One region of the Metasolibacillus sp. FSL H7-0170 genome, then DNA from elsewhere that is predicted to be linked to it. Evidence: a T-box and tRNA genes for the amino acid it is inferred to sense, from the RefSeq annotation. Region 1 holds a T-box; the other holds one or more tRNA genes.
What was found. The T-box of region 1 lies ahead of ileS (isoleucine--tRNA ligase). A T-box ahead of a tRNA ligase gene usually reads a tRNA of that ligase, here a tRNA-Ile.

Region 1 (3,380 bases):
TTTTTAGGCTGGAATATTAGCTATGGGCTGTTATTTTTTGATTTAATTGTCGCATTCTCTTCTTACTTTATTATCGGTGCTGAAGCACTTATGATGACAATTATGATGCTCTATATCGGGACAAAGGTGATGGAATTTGTGATTGAGGGAACTAACACGAAAAAAGCAGTAACGATTATCTCCAAAAATCCCCATGCAATAGCGGATAAAGTCACTTATAAAATGAATCGTGGTGTAACCGTCCTATCTGGGCACGGTTATTACACAAAAGAGCAAAAGGAAGTGCTCTATATTATTATTAGCAGACAGGAAATTATTAAGCTGAAAAACATCGTAAAAGAAGCTGACAAAGATGCATTTATCGCCATTCATGATGTACGAGATGTGTTTGGAGAAGGCTTTATCGAGCTCTCCAAGTCTTGAATTGGCGCCCAACAAGCCGTGCAATTAGCCGGCTTATTGGGCGCTTTTGTTGGTGCTCTTTAAATTGTTTTCTTTGAAAGTTTGAAAACATAGGGCTGGCGGTTGGAGCTTGAGATGAAGAAGTTAATAAAGGAAGATATGGGGAAAAGCCCAATTGTATTTAGTTAGGCTTGGGCAATTTATTGTTGGGTACTGCTGTGTTTTTTATTTGCTCCTTTGTCATATCCTCTTTATTGCGGGTATCTAAATCATCAGGGCTTAAGTCTTGCCCGAATTCCTCTCGCTGTGCTTTTTTATTTTCGTGCTTTTTCTCCATTGTCATCACCTCCATTACTAGCGTTTCCCATTTGCTGTACTTTATAACCTCTGTATGGCACTTATAAAAATAGTATTTGGAGGAACTCAGAAATAGTAACAAATAATTAGTAGAAATAGAGGAGATTTTTATGCTACATTAAAGACCACATATGATATTACATTATAATTTTATCGTACTTTCTATATTCGCAGTGTTGATATGCGTTTATTGCCATTATCAATGCAGCTTATCTACACCTGATTTCAGCACTTATAGAAGGGAATACGAAATATGGCAAAAAACATTATTATTTTTTTCCTTGGAATGTTAACATTCTTCATTATCTCAAGTATTTTTAGATATTTCTTTTAAAGAAAGTGATTTGACATTTTTTTAAAAATCCATTAAAGTAACACGTAATAAAAGCATACAAATTCGTTGACGAGAAAGAGTAATGTTTCGTATTGTTCTACAGAAAGCTGACGCCTTGATGAAAGTCAGTGTTCAATTGTTACATGAAAATCCTCTCTGAGAAGGCACGCTGAAATGAGTAAGCAAGCCCGGGTGTCTACCGTTAAAAAGAACACGTATGATTGTACGTTGCTAAGTGCTATTGGATTGTTCAATAGAATTAAGGTGGTATCGCGAGTTAACTCGTCCCTTTACTTAGGGACGAGTTTTTTGTATGCCTTTTATACAAAAATAGGTATAGGAGGAATTGAAATGGGAAAAGGAACATTGCAGCAAAGAGAAGAAAGAATTCGCCTCCATTGGCAAGCTGAACATGTTTTTGAAAAGTCTATCGAAAACCGCAAAAATCGCGATTCCTTCGTATTTTACGAAGGACCCCCTACAGCCAATGGACTACCACATGTAGGGCATGCACTAGGTCGCACAGTAAAAGATGTAGTCGCGCGCTATAAAACAATGCAAGGTTTTTTAGTCGAGCGTAAAGCAGGTTGGGACACACATGGTCTCCCTGTAGAATTGGGTGTAGAAAAGCAGCTCGCTATTTCAGGCAAGCAAGAAATCGAAGCATATGGTATCGAACCGTTTGTACAAAAATGTAGAGAGAGTGTCTTTACGTATGAGAAAATTTGGCGCTCCTTTACAGAGCAATTAGGTTATTGGGTTGATATGAATGAACCTTATGTGACATTAGATAATCGCTATATCGAAAGCGTTTGGCATATACTGAGCAAAGTTCATAAAGATAATTTACTTTATAAAGGACATCGTGTATCGCCATACTGCCCTAGCTGTCAAACATCCTTGAGCTCCCATGAGGTTGCACAAGGCTATAAAGATGTGAAAGATTTATCTGCAACCGTTAAATTTCAATGTGTTGATTCAAATGAAATTTTTTTAGGTTGGACGACAACTCCTTGGACATTGCCAGCCAATGTTGCGCTTGCAATGAATCCTTCTTTAACATATGTGAAGGCACGGCTTGATGGAGATATTTTCATCGTAGCAAAATCACTTGCACTCACTGTACTAGGCGAAAATGCAACGATTGTAAGCGAACATAAAGGGACTGAATTCGAAGGTGTAGCCTACAAACCACCCTTTGACTATGTTTCCGTTGAGCATGAGCATATTGTTGTAATGGCTGATTATGTAACAGAAACGAGCGGTACAGGTGTTGTGCATATCGCTCCAGCGCATGGTGAGGATGATTACCAAACAGTGAAGCTAAATGACTTATCCTTTATCAATATAGTGGACTTACAAGGCTGCTATACAAACGAAATAACAGATTTAGCAGGTCGCTTTGTCAAAGATTGTGATGTCGACATAATCAAGCTGTTAGCTGCTAAGGAGTTATTATTCCATAAAGAAAAATACGACCATAGCTATCCGCATTGCTGGCGCTGTGATTCGCCGTTGCTCTATTACGCAACAGATAGCTGGTTCATTCAAATGTCTGCACTAAAAGAGCAATTGCTTGCTAACAATGCAACAGTGACTTGGTATCCTGACCATATTAAAGAGGGTCGCTTCGGTAAATTTCTCGAAAATGTAGTGGACTGGAATATTAGCCGCAATCGTTATTGGGGCACACCTTTAAACGTTTGGATTTGTACAGCATGCGGGCATGAGGAAGCGCCTGAAAGTGTTGCAGCATTAGAAAAACTAGCACAACAGCCGTTGCCTGAAGATTTGCATAAGCCGTATATCGACAATGTTCTTTGTCATTGTCCAAAATGCCATGAAACAATGCAACGTACACCAGAGGTTATTGATGTATGGTTCGATAGTGGCTCGATGCCTTTTGCGCAACATCATTATCCTTTTGAGCAAGAGGAGTTCCAGCAGCAATTCCCTGCGGATGTCGTAATAGAGGGCATCGACCAAACACGCGGCTTTTTCTATAGCTTACTTGCTGTATCTGCACTGTACAAAGGGCAAGCACCATATAAAAATGTTCTTTCATTAGGGCATGTATTAGATGAGCATGGACAAAAAATGTCGAAAAGCAAAGGCAATGCACTAGACCCGATAGACCTAATGAACATTTATGGTGCAGATGCATTACGCTGGGCATTATTAGTAGATAGCTCACCGTGGAATCCAAAGCGCTTTTCTACAAAAATTGTGCAGGAGGCAAAATCTAAACTATTAGATACGCTAGAAAATACGTTTAACTTTTATCAGC
Region 2 (3,380 bases), 950 kb from region 1:
CAGATTTAATATTATCGATTTTGATTTATTTGAATTACCAGTAATTGATTTATTTATAAAATACGATAAAGAAAATGAGCAGCTCTTGCCCTTATTAAAGAAAATAAGAAACTCTTATATGTATTGAAAAGAGCATGTACTATCAAGTTTCTTAATATACTATTATAATTAATTTCAACTGAGTGAAATTAGCTATTTTCTTTTAGAAAATCACTTGCTATAATGGGCAACAGAGTATTTTATTTTATCCCGCATTAACGGGCAGTAAGACGCCCACTTCAGATTTAATTGAAAATCGACTAATTGAAGCTTCACTTTATCAATTAGAAAAAAATATTATTTTTTTCAAAAAAAGTATTGCATAATGTGAGAGAACATTATATACTAATTCTTGTCTTGAAGAACGGATGAACGTTCTGAAATAGAGAATAGTCTAGTGATGATGGCAAAGAGGTCACACCCGTTCCCATACCGAACACGGAAGTTAAGCTCTTTAGCGCCGATGGTAGTTGGGGGCTTCCTCCTGTGAGAGTAGGACATCGCTAGGCAAATGGAGGATTAGCTCAGCTGGGAGAGCACCTGCCTTACAAGCAGGGGGTCGGCGGTTCGAACCCGTCATCCTCCACCATTCAAAATGCCGGTGTAGCTCAGTTGGTAGAGCAACTGACTTGTAATCAGTAGGTCGTGGGTTCGACTCCTATCGCCGGCACCATTTTGAGCCATTAGCTCAGTCGGTAGAGCATCTGACTTTTAATCAGAGGGTCGAAGGTTCGAGTCCTTCATGGCTCACCATTAAAGACCAAAATTCTTGCGGGTGTGGCGGAATTGGCAGACGCACTAGACTTAGGATCTAGCGCCGCGAGGCGTGGGGGTTCGACTCCCTTCACCCGCACCAATAAAAACAAACCTGTCAGAATAAAAAAAGCACATGCGGAAGTAGTTCAGTGGTAGAACACCACCTTGCCAAGGTGGGGGTCGCGAGTTCGAACCTCGTCTTCCGCTCCAACATGTGCCGGGGTGGCGGAACTGGCAGACGCACAGGACTTAAAATCCTGCGGTAGGTGACTACCGTACCGGTTCGATTCCGGTCCTCGGCACCATTTAAAAAAGCGCCCGTAGCTCAATTGGATAGAGCGTCTGACTACGGATCAGAAGGTTATGGGTTCGACTCCTGTCGGGCGCGCCAAAAAAGTTCGGGAAGTAGCTCAGCTTGGTAGAGCACTTGGTTTGGGACCAAGGGGTCGCAGGTTCGAATCCTGTCTTCCCGACCATGTACAACCAACGGGTAGTAAAAAATTATGGGGCCTTAGCTCAGCTGGGAGAGCGCCTGCCTTGCACGCAGGAGGTCAGCGGTTCGATCCCGCTAGGCTCCACCAACCATAAGTAAAGATCCTGGCGGCGTAGCTCAGTTGGCTAGAGCGTACGGTTCATACCCGTAAGGTCGTGGGTTCGACCCCCTCCGCCGCCATCTTAAGGACCTTTAGCTCAGTTGGTTAGAGCAGACGGCTCATAACCGTCCGGTCACAGGTTCGAGTCCTGTAAGGTCCACCATTTTAAACGTTCGTATAACGGAGGAATACCCAAGTCCGGCTGAAGGGATCGGTCTTGAAAACCGACAGGCGGGTTAAACCGCGCGGGGGTTCGAATCCCTCTTCCTCCGCCATCTTTTAAGAACAACTAAAATTGGTGAACAACATATTGATTATCGCGGGGTGGAGCAGCTCGGTAGCTCGTCGGGCTCATAACCCGAAGGTCACAGGTTCAAATCCTGTCCCCGCAACCAAAAGGTCCCGTGGTGTAGCGGTTAACATGCCTGCCTGTCACGCAGGAGATCGCCGGTTCGATCCCGGTCGGGACCGCCATTTTAAAAAAAGATGGGTCAGTAGCTCAGTTGGTAGAGCATTAGACTGAAGCTCTAAGTGTCGGCGGTTCGATTCCGTCCTGACCCACCATTTCTACGCGGGTGTAGTTTAATGGTAAAACCTCAGCCTTCCAAGCTGATGTCGTCGGTTCGATTCCGATCACCCGCTTCTAAATAGGGCCTATAGCTCAGCTGGTTAGAGCGCACGCCTGATAAGCGTGAGGTCGATGGTTCGAGTCCATTTAGGCCCACCATAAAAGCGTATTCCGAAGTAGCTCAGTGGTAGAGCAACCGGCTGTTAACCGGTTGGTCGCAGGTTCGAGCCCTGCCTTCGGAGCCAATTTTGGGGAAGTACTCAAGAGGCCGAAGAGGCGCCCCTGCTAAGGGCGTAGGTCGGGTAACCGGCGCGAGGGTTCAAATCCCTCCTTCTCCGCCAGCAACGAAGGCCCGTTGGTCAAGTGGTTAAGACACCGCCCTTTCACGGCGGTAACACGGGTTCGAATCCCGTACGGGTCATTTAAAAAGCAGTGCATGTCATAGGACGTGTACTGCTTTTTATTTGCAAACAAAGAATCAAGTAAAAATTCTGATGTTTCGTGCGAATTCCCAGACTTTGCGTGCGAAATCATTGATTCAACGTGCGAATTTCTGCGTCTTACGTGCGAATTTGACTGGTTAATGTGTGAATCATGACTTTTTGACTACTTCATAGTAAGAATTTGTTCAGGAATTTCATAATAAGTATGGCGCCCTTGCTTTATAACTGGAAAAAATTTGAGTAAACGTATCGCTGCATATCTTGATGGTATGTCACATAGCATGCAAAATTGCTGATTTGTTATTTTTGTATCTACTAATAAACGAAAATCATGTAATGCCTGAAAATACGCATATTTATCTTGTAAATGGCAGTGTGAGCAAACAAACCTCCCATGTACAAAATCCATTTTAGAAGCACATTTTGAACAAAATACACCATTTTTTAATTGAGCTAATTTGAAAGAAAACCTCTTTACTGGCGGAGACCGTAGCCCTATAAGTTTTTCATAAAAAACATCTAAATCAAGTAGTGGCTTACTGTACTGCTTTAAACTTTTTTCAATAAAGCTACAAATATAATCTGTATGGAAAATTGGGATGTGGGGACTTCGGTTACCAATAATTGCGCGGCGATTTGCGATGACGACTGCGCCAATTATAGGAACATGTGGGAAAAGAGAGGAAAGAAAACGCGTATGACGTCTTAGCTGCTCAACAGGATTTGGAAAACGTTCAACCACACCATCAGAACGTGTGCGTAGAAGCTGAGACGCCTCGATATCAAAATTCAATTGCCCGGTCATATTTTTCACTTCTAAACAAATAATTAAGGATGAAAAAATAACGATAAAATCAATTTCATGCATGTGCAATGCAGAATCGATTATACAAAAATTGCGCAATATCCGATGCGGTACGGCAAGTTCTTGTAAAAAATAAAAAACCTCATCTTCACCTGCTATACCAGCAGCAGTTAATG

Region 2: it encodes a tRNA-Ile, which carries the amino acid that the T-box ahead of ileS (isoleucine--tRNA ligase) is inferred to sense. The anticodon was not compared.

Annotation. Positions count from the first base shown of each region.
Region 1 is NZ_CP151964.1:2,818,919-2,822,298, reverse strand. It holds gene MHH70_RS13270 (YitT family protein) at 1-423, shown strand, start outside; gene MHH70_RS13265 (hypothetical protein) at 584-739, opposite strand; T-box leader at 1,151-1,386, shown strand; gene ileS (isoleucine--tRNA ligase) at 1,445-3,380, shown strand, end outside.
Region 2 is NZ_CP151964.1:3,766,768-3,770,147, forward strand. It holds gene MHH70_RS17650 (LysR family transcriptional regulator) at 1-127, shown strand, start outside; rRNA gene rrf (5S ribosomal RNA) at 433-548, shown strand; tRNA gene MHH70_RS17660 (tRNA-Val) at 553-628, shown strand; tRNA gene MHH70_RS17665 (tRNA-Thr) at 637-712, shown strand; tRNA gene MHH70_RS17670 (tRNA-Lys) at 717-792, shown strand; tRNA gene MHH70_RS17675 (tRNA-Leu) at 811-895, shown strand; tRNA gene MHH70_RS17680 (tRNA-Gly) at 931-1,005, shown strand; tRNA gene MHH70_RS17685 (tRNA-Leu) at 1,012-1,100, shown strand; tRNA gene MHH70_RS17690 (tRNA-Arg) at 1,110-1,186, shown strand; tRNA gene MHH70_RS17695 (tRNA-Pro) at 1,195-1,271, shown strand; tRNA gene MHH70_RS17700 (tRNA-Ala) at 1,301-1,376, shown strand; tRNA gene MHH70_RS17705 (tRNA-Met) at 1,395-1,468, shown strand; tRNA gene MHH70_RS17710 (tRNA-Ile) at 1,475-1,551, shown strand; tRNA gene MHH70_RS17715 (tRNA-Ser) at 1,571-1,663, shown strand; tRNA gene MHH70_RS17720 (tRNA-Met) at 1,707-1,783, shown strand; tRNA gene MHH70_RS17725 (tRNA-Asp) at 1,787-1,862, shown strand; tRNA gene MHH70_RS17730 (tRNA-Phe) at 1,877-1,952, shown strand; tRNA gene MHH70_RS17735 (tRNA-Gly) at 1,960-2,030, shown strand; tRNA gene MHH70_RS17740 (tRNA-Ile) at 2,039-2,115, shown strand; tRNA gene MHH70_RS17745 (tRNA-Asn) at 2,127-2,201, shown strand; tRNA gene MHH70_RS17750 (tRNA-Ser) at 2,207-2,297, shown strand; tRNA gene MHH70_RS17755 (tRNA-Glu) at 2,306-2,377, shown strand; gene MHH70_RS17760 (nuclease-related domain-containing protein) at 2,563-3,380, opposite strand, start outside.